3 regions of the Mesorhizobium sp. M3A.F.Ca.ET.175.01.1.1 genome follow, and region 1 is predicted to be linked to each of the others. Evidence: predicted binding sites of a transcription regulator. Region 1 holds the regulator's gene; each other region holds the start of a gene.
What was found. The regulator LexA, encoded in region 1, represses DNA repair genes until DNA is damaged. The targets are predictions, from matches to a motif close to TGTTCNNNNTGTGTTCNG.
Positions count from the first base shown of each region.

Region 1 (5,763 bases):
TCCCGATTTCTCTTCCCGCCGGCCGGTCAAGAAATATGCTGCGGCGATCGCGCTGCTGTCGATTGCAGCCTATCTGGTCATTTCCGGCATCGTTGTGGCCGCCGAACGAAGCTTCATCATGCTGGCGGTGATGCTGGTTGCCGTTGTCTTCGACCGGGCGGCGCTGACCATGCGCAACCTGGCGATTTCGGCAATCGCGGTGATCGTGGTTTCGCCGCATGAAGTGGTCGGCCCAAGTTTTCAGATGTCGTTCGCCGCGACCGCCGCCCTTGTCGGCGCCTATGCCGGTTGGGCTGACTACCGCGCCGACAAAGTGAGAGCGCCACCGGCAAAGCGCTCGTTTCTCGGATACCTGTCCCGGAAGCTGGCGGTTGGCGTGGGCGGCGGCGCGATGACATCAATCATCGCCGGAAGCGCAACGGCGCTGTTTGCCATCTGGCATTTCCAGCGCGTATCGCCGCTCAGCCTGCTGGCCAATCTGGCAGTGATGCCGATCGTCTCGCTGGTTGTCATGCCGTTCGCGGTCTTCAGCGTGCTGATGATGCCGTTCGGCTTCGACGGGCCTTTCCTCTATGTGATGGGCAAAGGCCTGACGGCGATGGTCGCCATCTCGGGATGGTTTTCCGAACGTTCACCAGTGGATGCAGTGGGGTTGATCTCGATACAGTCTGTGCTGCTGGCGACGGTCGCGCTGGTCATCGCGACCATGGCGACCACCTGGCTCAGGCTCGGCGCCGTTCCCTTCGCGATTGCGGCCTTGTTGGCCATTCCGCATGTCCGTACCCCGGATGTGCTCATCTCCGAGGATGCGCATCTGGTTGCGATGCCGATCGGCGGCGGCGAACTCGCCATCAATCGAGCAAGCTCGAACGAGTTCATAACCGACAACTGGAAACGGGCGCTGCTGGCCGAAACGATCGTGCCGCCCGAGACATTCGCAAACGGGACGACGGACATCGCCGATCCTGTCGACCTGCCGCCGGGTTCGCCCTTCTATTGCACCGGCGACCTCTGCATCGGCCGGCATCCTTCCGGTGCGATCGTCGCGCTCGCAGAGAATCGCGACAGCGCCAAGCCGGCCTGCGGCTTCGCCGATCTCATCGTCATCAATGACGCCACGGCCTACAATCCTTGCCGGGATCCCCGAATCCTCGTCGTGACCAAGCGGCAATTGGCACGCGACGGAAGCGCTGCCGTCTTCTTCGACCCGCAATCGGCAACCGCGCGAGCCGAGATTCAGTATGCCGTCCACAGGCCCTATCGGCCCTGGCATGAGCAGCGAAAATACTCGCGCGAGGCAAGGGGGCTGCCGCCTTACAAGCGGCCCGAAAAGCCCGACGCCAAGCCACAAACCGCTCAGTAACGGCGGATCAGCCCGACGAGCCTGCCCTGAACCTTGACCCGGTCCGGCCCGAAGATGCGGGTCTCATAGGCCGGATTGGCGGCTTCCAGCGCAATCGAAGCGCCCTTGCGGCGGAAGCGCTTCAACGTCGCTTCCTCATCATCGACCAGCGCCACAACGATCTCACCGGGGCTCGCCGTATTGGCGTTGCGGATGATGACCGTATCGCCGTCGAAGATGCCGGCCTCGATCATCGAGTCGCCTTTGACTTCCAAGGCATAGTGCTCGCCGCCGGCGATCATGTCCGGCGGCACTGTGATCGAATGCGTCTGGTGCTGGATGGCGTCGATCGGCACACCGGCGGCGATACGGCCCATCACCGGAATGGACACCGCCGAAACAGCGTCATCGTCATTGCTGGGTGCGGGTGTGCGCGAGGGCGCCGCCGGCTTGATCTGCCGGCCGAGATTGCCTTGTCCGAGGCTTCCCTGGATGACGCTCGGCGAAAACTTCTTGGCGGCGTTGAGGCCGGGCGCGATCGAATCGGGCAGCCGCAGCACTTCGAGCGCGCGCGCCCGGTTCGGCAGCCGGCGTATGAAGCCGCGCTCTTCCAGCGCCGTGATCAGCCGATGGATGCCCGACTTCGAGGCAAGGTCGAGCGCCTCCTTCATCTCGTCGAAAGACGGCGGAATGCCGCTTTCCTTGAGCCGTTCATGGATGAACATCAGCAGTTCATGTTGTTTACGCGTCAGCATGGCGGCCCCCAACGGGTTCTGGAACCAGAATCGGAAAAACAAACCCAGAACAAACACTATCTGTTCCAGTTGTGTTCCGCAACCGTTTAAAGTTTAATGAATGTGTTGACGTTTTGTTCAGCGTAGCATCAGCACGCTGCATTCGGCGCCGGCTTCAGCTGCCGGCGCAAAAGGTTCGCGCACGATCAAGCCGTTGGCATCGGCCAGCATTCTCAGCATCGAGGAATCCTGGATGCCGAACGGAGTCGCAACCAACGCTCCGCGATCGTCGCGCACAACGGCACGCACATAGTCCTGCCTGACATCGTTGGCCCGCAATGCGGCGCCCAGCCGAGCCCTGCGAACGTCCTGGCTGAAGCTGCGGCCTGCGAGGCGCGCCAGAAGCGGCTTCACGAACAGCTGCGAGCAGACAAGGCTTGCGACCGGATTCCCAGGCAGGCCGATGCAGCGGGTATTGCCGAGGCGGCCGAACATCAATGGCTTGCCGGGCCGCATGGCGATTTTCCAGAAATCGAGCTGCATGCCTTCGCCGGTCAGCACGCCATGGATCAGATCGTGGTCGCCGACCGAGGCGCCGCCGAGCGTCACGATGACATCGGCGCCGGCCGCTACGGCCTTCCTGACCAGAGCTGCGATCGCTTCGTGCCGGTCCGCGGCGATGCCGAGGTCGAGCGCGCGTGCTCCAACCGATTGCGCCACGGCGGCGACACCATAGGCGTTGGACGAGATGATCTGGTCGGGTCCAAGTTCGCTGCCGGGCGGCTGCAATTCGTCGCCGGTGGCGATGATCGCGACCAGCGGCCGCCGGACGACATTGACATTTGCATGATTGGCAGATGCCGCGAGTGAAAGTGCTGCCGGATCGAGCAGGCGACCTTTCTCGAGCAGCATGTCGCCCTGGCCGAAGTCCAGTCCGCGGAGGCGGATATTGCGGCCCGCTTTGGTCGGTTCGGTCACCTCGATGCTGCCGCCACCGATGTCGCGCACGTTCTCCTGGATGACAATCGTGTCGGCGCCTTCGGGGACTGGTGCGCCCGTAAAGATCCGGACGGCCTCGCCCTGGCCGACTGACCCCGCGAAGCCGCGCCCGGCGGATGCCATGCCGATCACGGAGAGACGCGCCGGCACCGACGCCACATCCGCGGAGCGTGCGGCATAGCCGTCCATTGCGGAAGCATCGAAGGGCGGTTGGGTGCGCAGCGCCAGCACCGGCTCGGCCAGCACACGGCCTGCCGCATCGGCGAGCGGAACGCTTTCACCCGGCAGTGGCGCGGCGCCTTCCAGCAGGCGTTCGAGCGCCTCCGCGACTGGCACCAACGCCATTTAGGCACCTGCCTTGTAGTCGCCCGACTTGCCGCCAGTCTTCTCGACCAGCCGTATGCCGGAAATCACCATGGCGCGGTCGGCCGCCTTGGCCATGTCGTAGATAGTGAGGCAGGCGACCGATGCCGCGGTCAGCGCTTCCATCTCCACACCTGTCTTGCCGGTGACTCGGGCAAGCGCTGTGACCTTCAGGCCTGGAAGCGAACGGTCTGGCTCGATGTCGACGGCAACCTTGGTCAGAAGGAGCGGATGGCAGAGCGGCACAAGCTCATGCGTCTTCTTGGCCGCCATGATGCCGGCGATGCGGGCCGTGCCCAGCACATCGCCCTTCTTTGCGTCGCCGGCCAGGATCATGTCCAGGGTTTCGGGCCGCATGAAGACGAAGCCTTCGGCGATTGCCGTGCGTGTCGTCTCGGCCTTGTCGCCGACATCGACCATGTTGGCTTCGCCCTTGGCGCTCAGATGGGTGAGGGCGGCCATCTCAAACAGCCTCGGCAGGCGCCTTGCCGGTGAGCAACAGCTGCGTTGCCGCCGCCACGTCATCCTGCCGCATGAGGCTCTCGCCGACGAGGAAAGTGCCGATGCCGCTCTCTTCCATCCGACGGCAGTCCTGATGGGTGAAGATGCCGCTTTCGCTGACCAGCAGCCGCTCGGCCGGCACCATGGCTGCAAGCCGCTCGGATACCTCGAGGCTGGTCTCGAACGTCCTTAGGTTGCGATTGTTGATGCCGATCAGCCGGGACTTAAGCGCGAGCGCACGCTCCATTTCTTTTTCGTCATGCACCTCGACCAGGGCATCCATGCCAAGTCCGAAAGCCGTCGCTTCCAGTTCGCGGGCCAGCGCATCATCGACGCTTGCCATGATGATCAGGATCGCGTCGGCGCCCAAGGCGCGCGCCTCGTAGACCTGATAGGGATCGAACAGGAAATCCTTGCGCAGGGCAGGTAGCGCGACGGCCGCCCGTGCGGCGGTCAGAAATCCTGGCGCGCCCTGGAAGGACGGACCGTCGGTGAGCACCGAGAGGCAGGCCGCTCCGCCTTGCTGATAGGCCCTGGCGAGTGCGGGCGGGTCGAAGTCGGCCCGGATCAGACCCTTCGAGGGACTGGCCTTCTTGATCTCGGCAATCAGCGCGAAGCCACCGGCCTTCCGCCTCGCCTCGAGCGCCGCAAGGAAGCCGCGCGGCGGTTCGGCGCCGTTCGCCCTGGCCTGGATCTCGGCAAGCGGCACGGCCAGCTTCGCCGCTGCGATCTCCTCGCGCTTGTATGCCTCGATCTTGCGCAGAATGTCGGACAAGGTTCTAACCGTTCGAAATCTCGACGAGCTTGTCGAGCACCGCAAGGGCCCGGCCGCTGTCGATGGCTTGTGCGGCGGCCGCAATGCCGTCGGCGAGCGTCGTCGCCTTGCCCGCCACCACTAGGCCGGCGCCGGCATTCATCAGCACGGTGTCGCGATAGGCGCCGGCCGCGCCACCCAGCATATCGCGCAGCGCCTTGGCGTTGTAGGCCGCATCGCCGCCGCGCAGCTCTTCCTTCGCGTGCCGCTTCAGGCCCATTGCTTCGGGGGTGAGGGTGAAAGTGCGGATTTCACTGCCGGCAAGCTCGGCCACCTGCGTCTCGCCGGTGGTGGTGATCTCGTCATAGCCGTCGCCATGGACCACCCAGGCATGCTCGGCGCCAAGCGCCTTCAGTGTCTCGGCCACCGGCACGATCCATTCCGGCAGGAAGACGCCCACCATCTGGCGGCTGACGCCGGCCGGGTTCGACAGCGGCCCGAGCAGGTTGAAGATGGTGCGCGTGCCGAGCTCGACCCGCGTCGGCCCGACATGCTTCATCGCCGGATGGTGCGCGGGCGCGAACATGAAGCCGACGCCCGCCTCCTGGATGCAGCGGCCGATCGTCTCCGGCGAAATATCGATCTTGACGCCAAGCGCCATCAGCACATCGGCTGCGCCGGTCAACGAAGAGAGGCCGCGATTGCCGTGCTTGGCGACCGGAACCCCTGCCGCCGCGATGACGAAGGCGGAGCCGGTCGAGATGTTGACGCTGTGCGAATTGTCGCCGCCGGTGCCGACGATGTCGATCGCGCCCTGCGGGGCTTCGACGCGCAGCATCTTGGCGCGCATGGTGGCGACCGCGCCGGAGATCTCGCTTACCGTCTCGCCGCGCACGCGCAATGCCATCAAGAATCCGCCGATCTGCCCCGGCGTCGCATCGCCCGACATGATGATGTCGAAAGCCTCGCGCGCCTCCTCGAAGGAAAGCGCGCTGCCGGAGGCGACCTTGGCTATGTGTGTCTTCAGAGCGCTCATCGTGTCTGTGCTTGGGAAACGGCGGCCGGGTCGA
Region 1 covers NZ_SRTP01000001.1:355,993-361,755, forward strand. The annotation lists gene EN818_RS01775 (ComEC/Rec2 family competence protein) at 1-1,363, shown strand, start outside; gene lexA (transcriptional repressor LexA) at 1,357-2,097, opposite strand; gene glp (gephyrin-like molybdotransferase Glp) at 2,215-3,420, opposite strand; gene moaC (cyclic pyranopterin monophosphate synthase MoaC) at 3,421-3,900, opposite strand; gene trpC (indole-3-glycerol phosphate synthase TrpC) at 3,902-4,714, opposite strand; gene trpD (anthranilate phosphoribosyltransferase) at 4,719-5,729, opposite strand; gene EN818_RS01805 (peptidyl-prolyl cis-trans isomerase) at 5,726-5,763, opposite strand, start outside.

Region 2 (5,763 bases), on a different contig from region 1:
GCAATCAGATCAGGCAGGCCGGAAGCCGGAAGTGGATTGTTGCCGACATAAGCCGACACAATGTCGGCGGTCAGCTCGATTGCGGTCTTGTCGTCGAGATTTGACAATTTTTTCACCCTCTGCTGGCTCTGAAGTCGCCAGCTGTTCTTGGAGACTTTTCTTTAGGTATCGAATCGGACAAGCCCCCCAACGGGCCCTCCTGTGCCAGTAAAGCACACGACTCAATACCGCTAAATGTTTCCACCGAAGGTGGCTATCGCGCAAGTTAGGATTTCTAATAGCCCAAAGCGGTGCGTTACATCGCGCCAAGCCCCTGTTGGCTGACCAGATGGCGCTTTCAGCACTTCGATTGATGTATAATCCTTTATAGGTTCGAAGTTTGGCAGTTACCGCCATTTCGAGCAGCTGGAGTTTTTGCGGCCAGCCCCGACCGCCCGGCGTTGTGGGAGTGCGGCCGAAAGCCCAGCGCAATCAGAGCAGATCGCAGACCGCTCCACACGCTCATTTCGTCGTGGCGGCCTGGCGCCGGAATTCCGGCCGCTCGCTGTCGGACAGAATCTCAAGGACGCGCTTCCAGCGCGCGCAGCGGCCGAAATCCCTTTGCTCGATCGCTCCTTCGGCTTTCATGGCGGCATAGAGCGGCGCTTCGACGCCGAATTCCCTGACCAGCCAATGCGCCTCCTGTCTGGCGCGCCGTTCCTCCTCGTCAAGCATGATCTTCGGCATGATCTTTAACATGGTCCCTGGCATGATCCTCAGTCTCCGAACCTTCGATGCCGACTGCGATGCAGCTGCCGATGACCAGGACGGCGCCAGCGACGGCCGTCAACGACAGGCTTTCGCCCGACAGCGCCAAAAGCAAGGTGGACGCGATCGGCGTCAGATAGGCGACGATCGCAAGCCTGCCGCCCTGGGCGAGCCGCGCCGCGCGCGACCAGAAATAATAGCCCAGCCCCATCGGCCCGGCGCCGAGATAGAGGCCAAGCGCGAGATCCGCAGCGGCCGGGCGAGCCATCCCGTCATGAAGGCACCACAGAAAGGTCAGCACCACGCCGATGAGCGCCGAGGGCAGCAGCAGGCGATCCGGCGGCAGGGCAACACGCCCGACGGTGATCGAATAGAAGGCCATGCACAGCGCCGAACCGAGGGCGGCGAGATAGCCGCCCAGGCTGCCCGCGAACAAGGCCTGCGCGCGCCCGCCCGAAATCACCAGCGCGACGCCGACGAAGCCGACCGCCGCGGTCAGACCAAGCAGCATCGGCCGCCTGGGACGTCCGAGCACGATGATGGCTGCGGCGACCATCAGCGGCCAAGTATAGGCGACGAGATTGGCCTCGATGACCGGCATCGAGGCGAAGGCGATGTATTGCAGCACCATGGTGCCGACGAGGCCGATGAAGCCGACGGCGTATGCGGCCAGGCTCCGCGCAGGCTTGCCCTTCCCCCCTCGTGGGAGAAGGTGTCGCCGAAGATGACGGATCAGGGGTGCTCCAGCTTGGTGGCGACCGCGCTCCGGCCACCATCCCTCATCCGTCTCGGCGCGCCGCGCCGGTCCACTGCCCGGGGGCGAGCCACGGCTCTCGCCCCGCCCTTCGGACCCCGCAAGGGGAGACGGAGAGGTGCGCACCAGCCTGATCATCACAAAGACCAGGCTGGCGCCGCAGAACTGCAGGAACTGCACCAGCGACACCGGATGGCTGGCCAGCAGCGTCTTGCCGACAAGGGCGTTGGTGGCCCACAGCGCCACGGCGCCGAGAGCGAAGGCCAGCGCCGCCATCGGGGCGGCGGCGCCGCTGCGGATTTCTCGCCCTCGAGCCATGCCCGGCTGCGCGCTCAGCGACGGCTGCCGTCCGGCCGGCTCGGGACTCGCTACCATGTTTCCCTTGCCCCGCCGGCGACCGTCTCGGCGACCGGTTGTGGCATGGGGTGTTCTTCGGCATGGCGGCGATAGGCCGGAAGCTGGTTGTTCCAGACATCCTCGGCCAGCTCGTTCACCCAGGCACGGTCCTGGTCGTTGTCGGCGGCGAGGTAGAACATGCGGTTGTCGTCGACATAGGGCTTGGACACCGAGCGCTGGTTGAGCACCAGGGTGACGCGTTCGCCGAGCTGGATGGGAGCGGCGCGGTGCAGCACGCCGAGGAACTGGCCCAGCGTGGCATAATTGATCTTGTGGTCGATGCGCATGATCTTGTTGCGCGGCAGGTCGCGACCGCTTTCGAGGAGGGCACGGCCGGTCTCGGAGTCGTCGCAATAGATCTCGAGATGGCCGCCGATCAGCGGATCGGTCATCGACAGCGGAATGAGCTCCGTCACCGGAACGCCATCGCAATGCCAATCGACGGCGCCGTCCCTGGGGCTCATGAAGGTGACGGTCGAGCCGACGATCGACAGCGGATAGGGTTCGAGCCTGGTGCCCATCATGTCCGAGAGCCGCTCCAGGCGCAGCTTGTCGTTGAGAAGCTCCTTGATCTCCGGGATGTAACGGTCGGCGCCGGTGATGAAGGTAAGATCGAGATGCTTGTGCACCGCGTGCTTGTCCTTGAGCTTGCGCGCCGCCTCCTCGATCGCGGTAAGCAGATCCGGGTCGTAGCCGTGGCGATACTGGGCGACCCCGAAGCCCGACACTTTCCAAGCCGTCTCATGGCCAATGATGGCCTCGCGGCTCATCGCGCAGCGCAGTTCGGGGATTGTATGGGCGTTCATTCTACTTCTCCAAGCTGGGGGCAACACTTGGTAAACAGTCAATTAATTCCCCTACCCCTGTAAATTTAGGAATGCTGGTGCTAGCCTAAGCCCAGCTTAAGGTCCAAACCGGTGCGTCTGCTCAGTCAGGTCAACCTGAATTCACTGAAAATCGTGGAGAGTGCCGCACGGCATAAAAACTTCACGCGCGCAGGCGAAGAGCAGTTCATCACCGCTTCGGCAGTCAGCCAGCGGGTGAAGAGCCTGGAGGACCAGCTCCGCTTCAAGATTTTCCAGCGCGGCGGCAATGCGGTGTCGCTGACGCCGGAGGGCGAGGCCTATGTGGCGCAGGTACGCGAGGCTCTAGAGCGCATCGTGGCCGCCAATATGGAGGCCACCGGCCAGTCCCAGGCTCATGTTCTGAAGATCTGCGTGCTGCCGACCTTTGCCGCGCGCTGGCTGTTTCCACGGCTCTCCGCCTTCCAGCGGCAGTATCCCGAGATCGAGATGCGGGTCTCGACATCCTATGCCACGCATGAATTCGCGACCTCGGAATACGATCTGGAGATCCGGTATGGCGACGGCAGTTTCCCGGGCCTCAGTTCCGAGCTTCTGTTCCGGGAGGACCTGACCCCGGTGTGCAGCCGCAAGCTGTTCCACGAGGTGCTGGGCAACAAGCCGCTGTCGAGGGTGACGCCCGACGATTTGAGGCACTTCACCCTGCTCCACTCCGAGACCTGCACCCAGAACTGGCAGTCGTGGCTGCGCTTCGCCGGCGCGAGCTTCGTGCTCGGCGAGGCGAAGAGCATCTATTTCGATTCCTGCATGATGTCCTATGAAGCGGCCAACGCCGGGATGGGCTTTGCGGTCGCCAACCGCGCCTACATGGCAAGCGACATCCGCGCCGAGCGGCTGGTGGCGCCGTTCGCGGTGCACCATCCCAACAGCGCCGGCTGGTATTTCGTCTGCCCTGGCAAGGCGATTGGCGCCCGCAAGGTGAGCTTGTTCAAGCAGTGGATCATGGCCGAAGCGGCGCTGACGCAGCGCCAATTGGACGTCGAGATCACGAACCTGCCCGTAAGACGGGCAGCGATGGCGTAAGGCACCCGTGCAAGTTTAGACATTCAAGAACGCACAGCATACCAGGCTATGTGTTCGATCTTCTACAATGAACCGGCAGCACCAATGCCTGGGACCAGCTCAGGACATTTGTTGTAGATTTCACACAATCGCTGGAATTTCTGACCACCTTCAACAGGTCTTCCGCGGCGCGCCGCTGACCCGGCGGCAAGACTCAGCTATGGTGTTTTGTGCGGCGGGCCTGATTTTCCCGCTTGGCCGGCGCTTCCCAGCTTCCTCCCAAGCAGCGCCGGCCTTTCTCTTGCCGGCGACTTTCATTCGACTATGGCTGGCGATTGCGCGGCGTCACTGCTTCGGTGGCGTGCCGGGCTGATCGCCGCCGGTGGTCGACTGCGGCACCGGGTTCTTGTCGACCTGAGGATTCTTGTCGACGGTGTCGCTCGGCGCCTTGGTGGGTTGCACGCTGTTGTCGCAGGCGGCGAGCGCGAGCCCTGCCGCAAAGGCCAGCAGCACAGGAAGCTTCTTCATGACGACCTCCTCTCGTTCGCCCCTTTTCACTGGGCAAACGAAGCGCTGGCGGTTTGGTTGCGTGGAACGGGGAACCAACCGGCACATGCCCGGTTGAACACCGAGCCCGCTCGAAGCCAAATCAGGAGATGGTCATGATCCGCCTGTTGCTCACCGGCCTATTCGCCTATACCGCCTACCGCGTCACGATGAGGATCATCGAGGAAGTGCCCGGCGACGTCGCACCGCTGGAGATGCCTGGCGACGAGCGGCGCGCGCTGCGGCGCCAGTCGGCGGCGATGGGAGTGGAGCCGAAGCGGTAGACACAGCTGTTCTCCCCTCTTGAGGGGGAGATGGCCGACAGGCCAGAGGGGGTCGTCTCGCGTCGAGCGCGGCGCTCCTTCTCGGAAGTACGACAGCGCCGGCGCTTCACGCGCGGCGACCCCCTCTGTCGCCTTTGGCGACATCTCCCCCTCAAGGAGGGAGATCCCCGTTGCGAACAAAGCGGAAACGATGCTTGATGGGCGATGAACATCGCCGCTCGTGATTCGTCCTTCGAGGCGCCCGCCTATCTCGCGCGGCTGAATGACGAGCAGCGGCTGGCGGTGGTGCATGGCGACGGCAAGGTGGCGGCGCCGCTGCTGGTGATCGCCGGCGCCGGCTCCGGCAAGACCAATACGCTGGCACATCGCGTCGCCCATCTGATCGTCAAGGGCGCCGATCCGCGCCGCATCCTGCTGATGACGTTTTCACGCCGTGCCGCGGCCGAGATGGCCAAGCGCGTCGAGCGCATCGCCGGCGAGGTGCTTGGCCGCGACGCCGCCATCATCGCCGACGCGCTCTCCTGGGCCGGCACCTTCCACGGCATCGGCGCCAGGCTGCTGCGCGACTATGCCGAGCAGATCGGGCTCGATCCCGCCTTCACCATCCACGACCGCGAGGATTCGGCCGATCTGATGAATCTGGCCCGGCACGAACTCGGATTTTCCAAGACCGAGAGCCGCTTCCCGACCAAGGGCACGTGCCTGCAGATCTATTCGCGCGCCGTCAACGCGCAGGCGCCGCTCGGCGAGGTGCTGGGCTCCGCCTTTCCCTGGTGCGCCGGCTGGACGGACCAGCTGAAGGCCCTGTTCGCGGCCTATGTCGAGGCCAAGCAGGCGCAGAACGTGCTCGATTACGACGACCTCTTGCTCTACTGGGCGCAGATGGCGGCGGAGCCGGAGATCGCGGCGCATCTCGGCTCCCGCTTCGATCACGTGCTGGTCGATGAATACCAGGACACCAACCGGCTGCAGGCCTCTATTCTCCTGGCATTGAAGCCGGATGGCGCCGGGCTGACGGTGGTGGGCGACGACGCCCAGTCGATCTATTCCTTCCGTGCCGCCGAAGTGCGCAACATCCTGGATTTCCCAAAGCAGTTCGCGCAAGGCGCCTCGGTCGTGATGCTGGAGCGCAACTACCGCTCGACCGAGACCATCCTTGCCGCCGCCAATG
Region 2 covers NZ_SRTP01000003.1:468,693-474,455, reverse strand. The annotation lists gene EN818_RS10245 (MucR family transcriptional regulator) at 1-107, opposite strand, end outside; gene EN818_RS10240 (hypothetical protein) at 502-714, opposite strand; gene EN818_RS10235 (DMT family transporter) at 707-1,777, opposite strand; gene EN818_RS32625 (hypothetical protein) at 1,870-2,703, opposite strand; gene EN818_RS10215 (LysR substrate-binding domain-containing protein) at 2,815-3,783, shown strand; gene EN818_RS10210 (hypothetical protein) at 4,108-4,290, opposite strand; gene EN818_RS32620 (hypothetical protein) at 4,425-4,592, shown strand; gene EN818_RS10205 (ATP-dependent helicase) at 4,797-5,763, shown strand, end outside.
Region 2: the regulator LexA is predicted to act here: its motif matches at 4,765-4,782, upstream of EN818_RS10205 (ATP-dependent helicase).

Region 3 (5,763 bases), on a different contig from region 1:
CTCCGCATATTCGGTGTTGACCTGCAGCCATTTCTCGAGCCCCGGCTCGGTATCGGGCTTGATCGCGTCAGCCGGGCATTCCGGCTCGCAGACGCCGCAGTCGATGCACTCGTCGGGATGGATGACGAGCATGTTCTCGCCTTCATAGAAACAGTCGACCGGACAGACCTCGATGCAGTCCATGTATTTGCATTTTATGCAATTATCGGTCACGACATAGGTCATCGCAGGCTCCGGGACGTCCCGTCTTTGCAGGGCTTTTTCAGGTGAGGTACCGCCTTTGCCGGTCGCTTGCAAGGGCGCAGCTTGTCGGCTGAACCGGCGTTTCCGGATTGCATTTCCAACAAGCGCCCGGCAATCGATCGGATCAATCTTCGCCGAGCAGCCGGTCGGTCTGGCGGCGTTCCCTTTTGGTCGGCCGGCCGCTGCCGGCCTCGCGCAGTGCCGGAATGGCGTCCGGGACCGCCTCGCCCTTCGGGGTAGGCGGCGGCGACATGTCCTCATAGAGCAGCCGCGCCTCTTCGGCCGGACCGCGTCGGGTTCCGGGCCCAAGCACCTTCCAGACCAGGATGCGCCCCTCAAGCGTGATGGTCAGCACGTCGCCCGGCTTGACCAGATCGGAGGCCTGCGCTGCTTTGTCGCGATTGATGCGGACCCGCCCGGCAACGACGATCTTCGCAGCCAGCGAGCGTGATTTCACCGCACGCGAGAAGAACAGCCATTTGTCGATGCGCTGGCGGCCTTCTCCAACCATCGCAACCGGCCGACGCTATTTCTTCAGCTGGTCGCGCAGGGCGGCGAGCTTGGCGAAAGGCGAATCCGGATCGAAGCGCTGCGGGCGCTCCTCGCGCGGCTTGCCCTGGAAGCTCGGCTTGCCGGCGGCATTTTCCTTGGCGTCCTGCCTGTTGCCTTTCCAGTCGGGCCGAGCCTCACGGCGCTCGGGGCGCTCGCCTTGCGGCCGTCCTTCGCGCCGTTCGCCGGTCTCGCGCTCCGGCCTGGGCTTGAACTTGCTGCGATCGAAGCGCGGCTTGCCGGCGCCGTCGCGCTGATCGCGTCGACCTTCTTGCCCTGACCGATTGCCGGGTTGTCCGCTTGCGGCATCGGCCTGGCCCTCGCGGGCAGCCTTCCCGGTGCGCGAACGGTTGTCGTGGTGGCGGTGGCGCGGGCGCTGGTGGTCGAAGCGGGCCTGGCGCCATAGCAGGATCGGCTTGGGTTCTTCCTGCTCGGACGGGCTTCCCGCGGTGTCAGCCTCGCCCGAAAGGCCGGCGCGCAACGGCGGGGCAGCGTCAGCGGCAGCAGTGCCTGCATCGTCGGCGCCATCACCCGCTTCGCTTCGCGCCGCGGCATCCCCCATCGAGGAGGAGGCAAGGGCGTCGGCGCTCTCGGCCGACTCGGGCACGGCGAAATTCTCCTCCGCAGGATGGGCCACTTCCGCAACCTCGACGGCAGCTTCTGCCGGCTCTTCCGCGACAGGTTCCGCTGCCGCTTCCGTGCCGGCTTCAGCGGCAACTTCGGGCGCTTCGACGACGCCTGCCGGCTCCGAACCTTCGACCGATGCTGCGGCAATCGCGTCTGTCGCCGCAGCTTCTGCTTGCGCCGCCTGGCTGGCGCGAGCCGCCTCTTCGGCCGCGAGCTTGGCCGCGGCGGCTTCGCGAGCCGCGTTGTCCTGCGCCTCCAGCTTGGCCTTCACCTCGGCCGCCGGCTTTGGTTCGGCGCGGTAGCCCAGGCCTTTGAGGATTTCTTCCATGTCGTCGGCGGTGGCGCCGAGGATCGACATCATCGGCGGCGTCACCATGAAGGCGTGGCCGTCATAGGCGCCGTCGGGACGCTGGCCGAGGCCGGGCTTCCAGTTGGTCGCCGGTCGGATGAGATCGGCCAGTCGCTCCAGTATGTCGACGCGAACGGCGCGGCGGCCGAGATTGCGGTAGCCGGCAAGCTTGTAGAAAGTCTTGTCGAAGGCTGGGTCGATGACCACGGATGTGCGGCCCGACGCCAGAGCGTGGACGACATCGCCAAAGCCGGGTTTGTCCTTGCCGTCGCTCTGCAGCGCCCAGAGCAGCGTGACCAGCCCGGCGGGCGCCGGCTTGATCAGCGCCGGCACGAAGACGTGGTAGGCGCCGAAGCGCACGCCAAGCCGGCGCAGCGCCGCACGTCCTTCCTGGTCGAGCGACTTCATCTCGTCGGCGATATCGCGGCGATTGATGAGGCCGAAATGCTCGACGAGCTGGAAGGCGATGCCGCGGCCGATGCCGGTGAGCTGCTCGGCGTTCTTGAGGTCGACCAGTGGCTTCAGGAGGGATTCGATCTGGTAGTTGACGAAGCGCTCGGCGCGCGCTGCCACCTTGTCGCGGGCCGGGCCGGTGAGCTGCTCGTCGGCGAGCAGCACCAGCCGCGGCTTCAACGCTTCGTCGCCGGAAACCAGTGTGCCGATGGGGGCGCCGATCCAGCGCAGGATGCCGTCCGAGCCAAGCGCCAGGTCGCCATTGGCGCAGGCGGCAAAGCGTTCGGCGCGTGCCTCGAACTCGGCCGCAAGCGCCTTCTGCGCGGCGGTGCGCACCGCCTTGGCGTCCTCGCCGCCGGCGCTCTGGTCGGCGGTGAAGCGGAAACCCTGCAACTCGCCGACATGATGGCCTTCGACGAGGACGGTTCCGGTTGGGCTGATTTCGGCTTCAGGCATGGTATTTTCTCTAAGGCGCCGCATGAGGACGGAAGTCCTGCGGTCTACGAAGCGTTTCGTCAACCGCTCATGCAACGCATCGGACAATCTGTCTTCGATTTCGCGTGTCTTTTCCCGCCAGTGTGCCTGATCGGCCAGCCAGCCTGGGCGGTTGGAGACGAAGGTCCAGGTGCGGATCTGGGCGATCCGGTGCGACAGCGTGTCGATATCGCCGTCCGTGGTGTCGGCGCGCCGAACCTGCTCGGCCATGTAGTTCTCATCGACATGGCCATGGCGGGCAAGATCCATGTAGATCGAGGCGATGAGGTCGGCGTGCTGAGCGGGCGCGATCTTGCGGTAGTCCGGCAGGGCGCAGGCCTCCCAGAGCAGCGCCACGCGCTCGGGGCTGTTGGCGAGCGCGCGGATATCCGCGTCACGAGACAGGTGCTCGAGCGCCTGGGCGTCTACTGCCGGAAGGGCGCGCGTCAGGCCTTCGACCGGCGCGTTGGTCTCGATCGAGCGCTTCAGCGCGTCGAGGCTGGCGAAATCGAAATCGGCGGTGCGCCACTGCAGCACCTTCACCGGGTCGAAATCGTGCGCCTCGATCTTCTTGACCAGATCCTCGTCGAACGGGTCGACCTGGCCGGTGACGCCGAACGTGCCGTCGCGCAGGTGCCGGCCGGCGCGGCCGGCGATCTGGCCGAGCTCGGCGGCGGTCAGATTGCGATATTGATAGCCGTCGAACTTGCGGTTCTGGGCAAAGGCGACGTGCTCGAGATCGAGGTTCAGCCCCATGCCGATGGCGTCGGTGGCGACGAGATAATCGACGTCGCCCGACTGGAACAGCGCCACCTGGGCATTGCGGGTGCGGGGCGAGAGCGCACCGAGCACGACGGCGGCACCGCCCTGCTGGCGGCGGATCAGTTCGGCGATGGCGTAGACTTCGTCGGCGGAGAAGGCGACGATCGCCGTGCGCCGCGGCAGGCGGGTGAGCTTCTTCGAGCCGGCATAGGCCAGGTGCGACAGCCGTGGCCGCGTCACCACCGACACGCCCTTCAGCAGTTTCTGCAGGATGCCGTGCATGGTTGCGGCGCCCAGCAGCAGTGTCTCCTGGCGACCGCGCAGATGCAGGATGCGGTCGGTGAAGATGTGGCCGCGTTCGAGGTCGCCGGCGAGTTGCACCTCGTCGATGGCCACGAAGGCAGCGTCGGTCTCGCGCGGCATGGCCTCGACGGTGCAGACCGAATATTTCGCGCTCGCCGGGACGATCTTCTCCTCGCCGGTGATCAGCGCCACCTTGTGGGCGCCGACCTTCTCGCAAACGCGGGTATAGACCTCGCGGGCGAGCAGCCTCAGCGGCAGGCCGATGACGCCGGTCTCGTGCGCCACCATGCGCTCGATGGCGAGATGGGTTTTGCCGGTGTTGGTCGGCCCCAGCACGGCCGTCACGTCGCGGCCCGAAAGGATCAGCGGCTTAGTATGTTTCGGCTGAATGTTCATCGGCTCGGAAATGAGGCTTTCTGCCGCTTGTTGTCGGGAACGCTGCGGTGCCGCCGCGTGTGACAGGCGACACATAGGGATTTCGGACGCGAAGCGAAAGCGGAATTGTTCCGGCGGAGGCCGGCGATGCTGCAATTCGCTGTCAGAAACCGCTGCCGATTAACCGTTGGAACGAGTCTGGAACGAATCGGCGACGAATCGCTGACTCGTCCTGATTCAGGGTTTGTTCACGGCTATATGTGGATTTTTTGACGATGAGTCTTACCACATGCTGAATCCCCGGATTGGCCCGTTTCGTGCTTGGACGAGCCACCTTCCGGCGCGGCGTTAACCTTTGCCGGCGAGGGCTGGCGACCTCCCCGCGCGTTGCTGTCAAGGTTATGAAATTATTGACGTTTCTTAATCGACGTTAACAATTCAGGCGTCATTTCGGGGCCGTCGCGTTAACGTTCCGGCCAAACCCGGAACGAATCGGCGACGAATCAGCGATCTGCAAGTTTTCCCGGTTTGTTCACCCCCAGATATGGTGTTGTGCACAGCTTGCGCACCGATAATTCACAGCTTGTGAACAGGCTTTCGCACAGGCCGCCGCGCGGCCGTTAACCTTTGCGTGCCGTCTTGAGGCATGCGCCGCGACCAGCCTGGCGGCGCCAACGAAACAGGCGGCCCGGTTGCTCCGGACCGCCTGCCAGCGATGTCGAAGGAAATCAGGCGAACAAGATCTCAGGCGAAATACTGGCCGCCATTGGCGGTGATCGTCGAGCCGGTGATGAAGCCGGCTTCGTCGGACGCCAGGAAGACGACGCAACGCGCGATCTCTTCCGGCTCGCCGAGGCGGCCGACCGGGATCTGCGGGATGATACGCTCGTTGAGCACCTTCTCGTCGATCGCCTTGACCATCTCGGTGGCGATGTAGCCGGGGCAGATGACGTTGACGGTGATGCCTGCGCGCGCGCCTTCCTGGGCCAGCGCCTTGGAGAAGCCGATGTCGCCGGCCTTGGCGGCGGAGTAGTTGGCCTGGCCGGCCTGCCCCTTCTGGCCATTGATGGAGGAAATGGTGATGACGCGGCCGAACTTGCGGTCGCGCATGCCGCCCCACAGCGGATGCGTCATGTTGAAGACGCCGGAGAGATTGGTGTCGACGACTTCCTTCCATTGGGCGGGCGTCATTTTGTGGAACATGGCGTCGCGGGTAATGCCGGCATTGTTGACCAGCACGCCGACCGGACCGAGATCGGCCTCGACCTGCTTGATGCCGGCCGCGCAGGCGTCGTAGTCTGCGACCGACCATTTGTAGACCGGGATGCCGGTCTCGGCCTTGAACTTCTCGGCCGCCGCGTCATTGCCGGCATAGTTCGCGGCAACCGAATAGCCGGCATTCTTCAAGGCCACCGATATCGCCGCACCGATACCGCGCGATCCGCCCGTGACGATTGCTACCTTGCTCATGAAATTTCCTCTCCCTAAAGATCTGGTGAATGGTCAATGGTGAATAGCGAACGGGTTCATGACGGTCGCGACCGGCCATTCACCATTTTGCCATTCACCATTCACTCTTTTCTCAGAGCGCTTCCACGCACATGGCGACGCCCATGCCGCCGCCGATG
Region 3 covers NZ_SRTP01000002.1:465,410-471,172, reverse strand. The annotation lists gene fdxA (ferredoxin FdxA) at 1-225, opposite strand, end outside; gene EN818_RS06925 (RNA-binding S4 domain-containing protein) at 368-754, opposite strand; gene EN818_RS06920 (helicase-related protein) at 770-4,156, opposite strand; gene phbB (acetoacetyl-CoA reductase) at 4,880-5,605, opposite strand; gene EN818_RS06910 (acetyl-CoA C-acetyltransferase) at 5,718-5,763, opposite strand, start outside.
Region 3: the regulator LexA is predicted to act here: its motif matches at 4,324-4,341, upstream of EN818_RS06920 (helicase-related protein).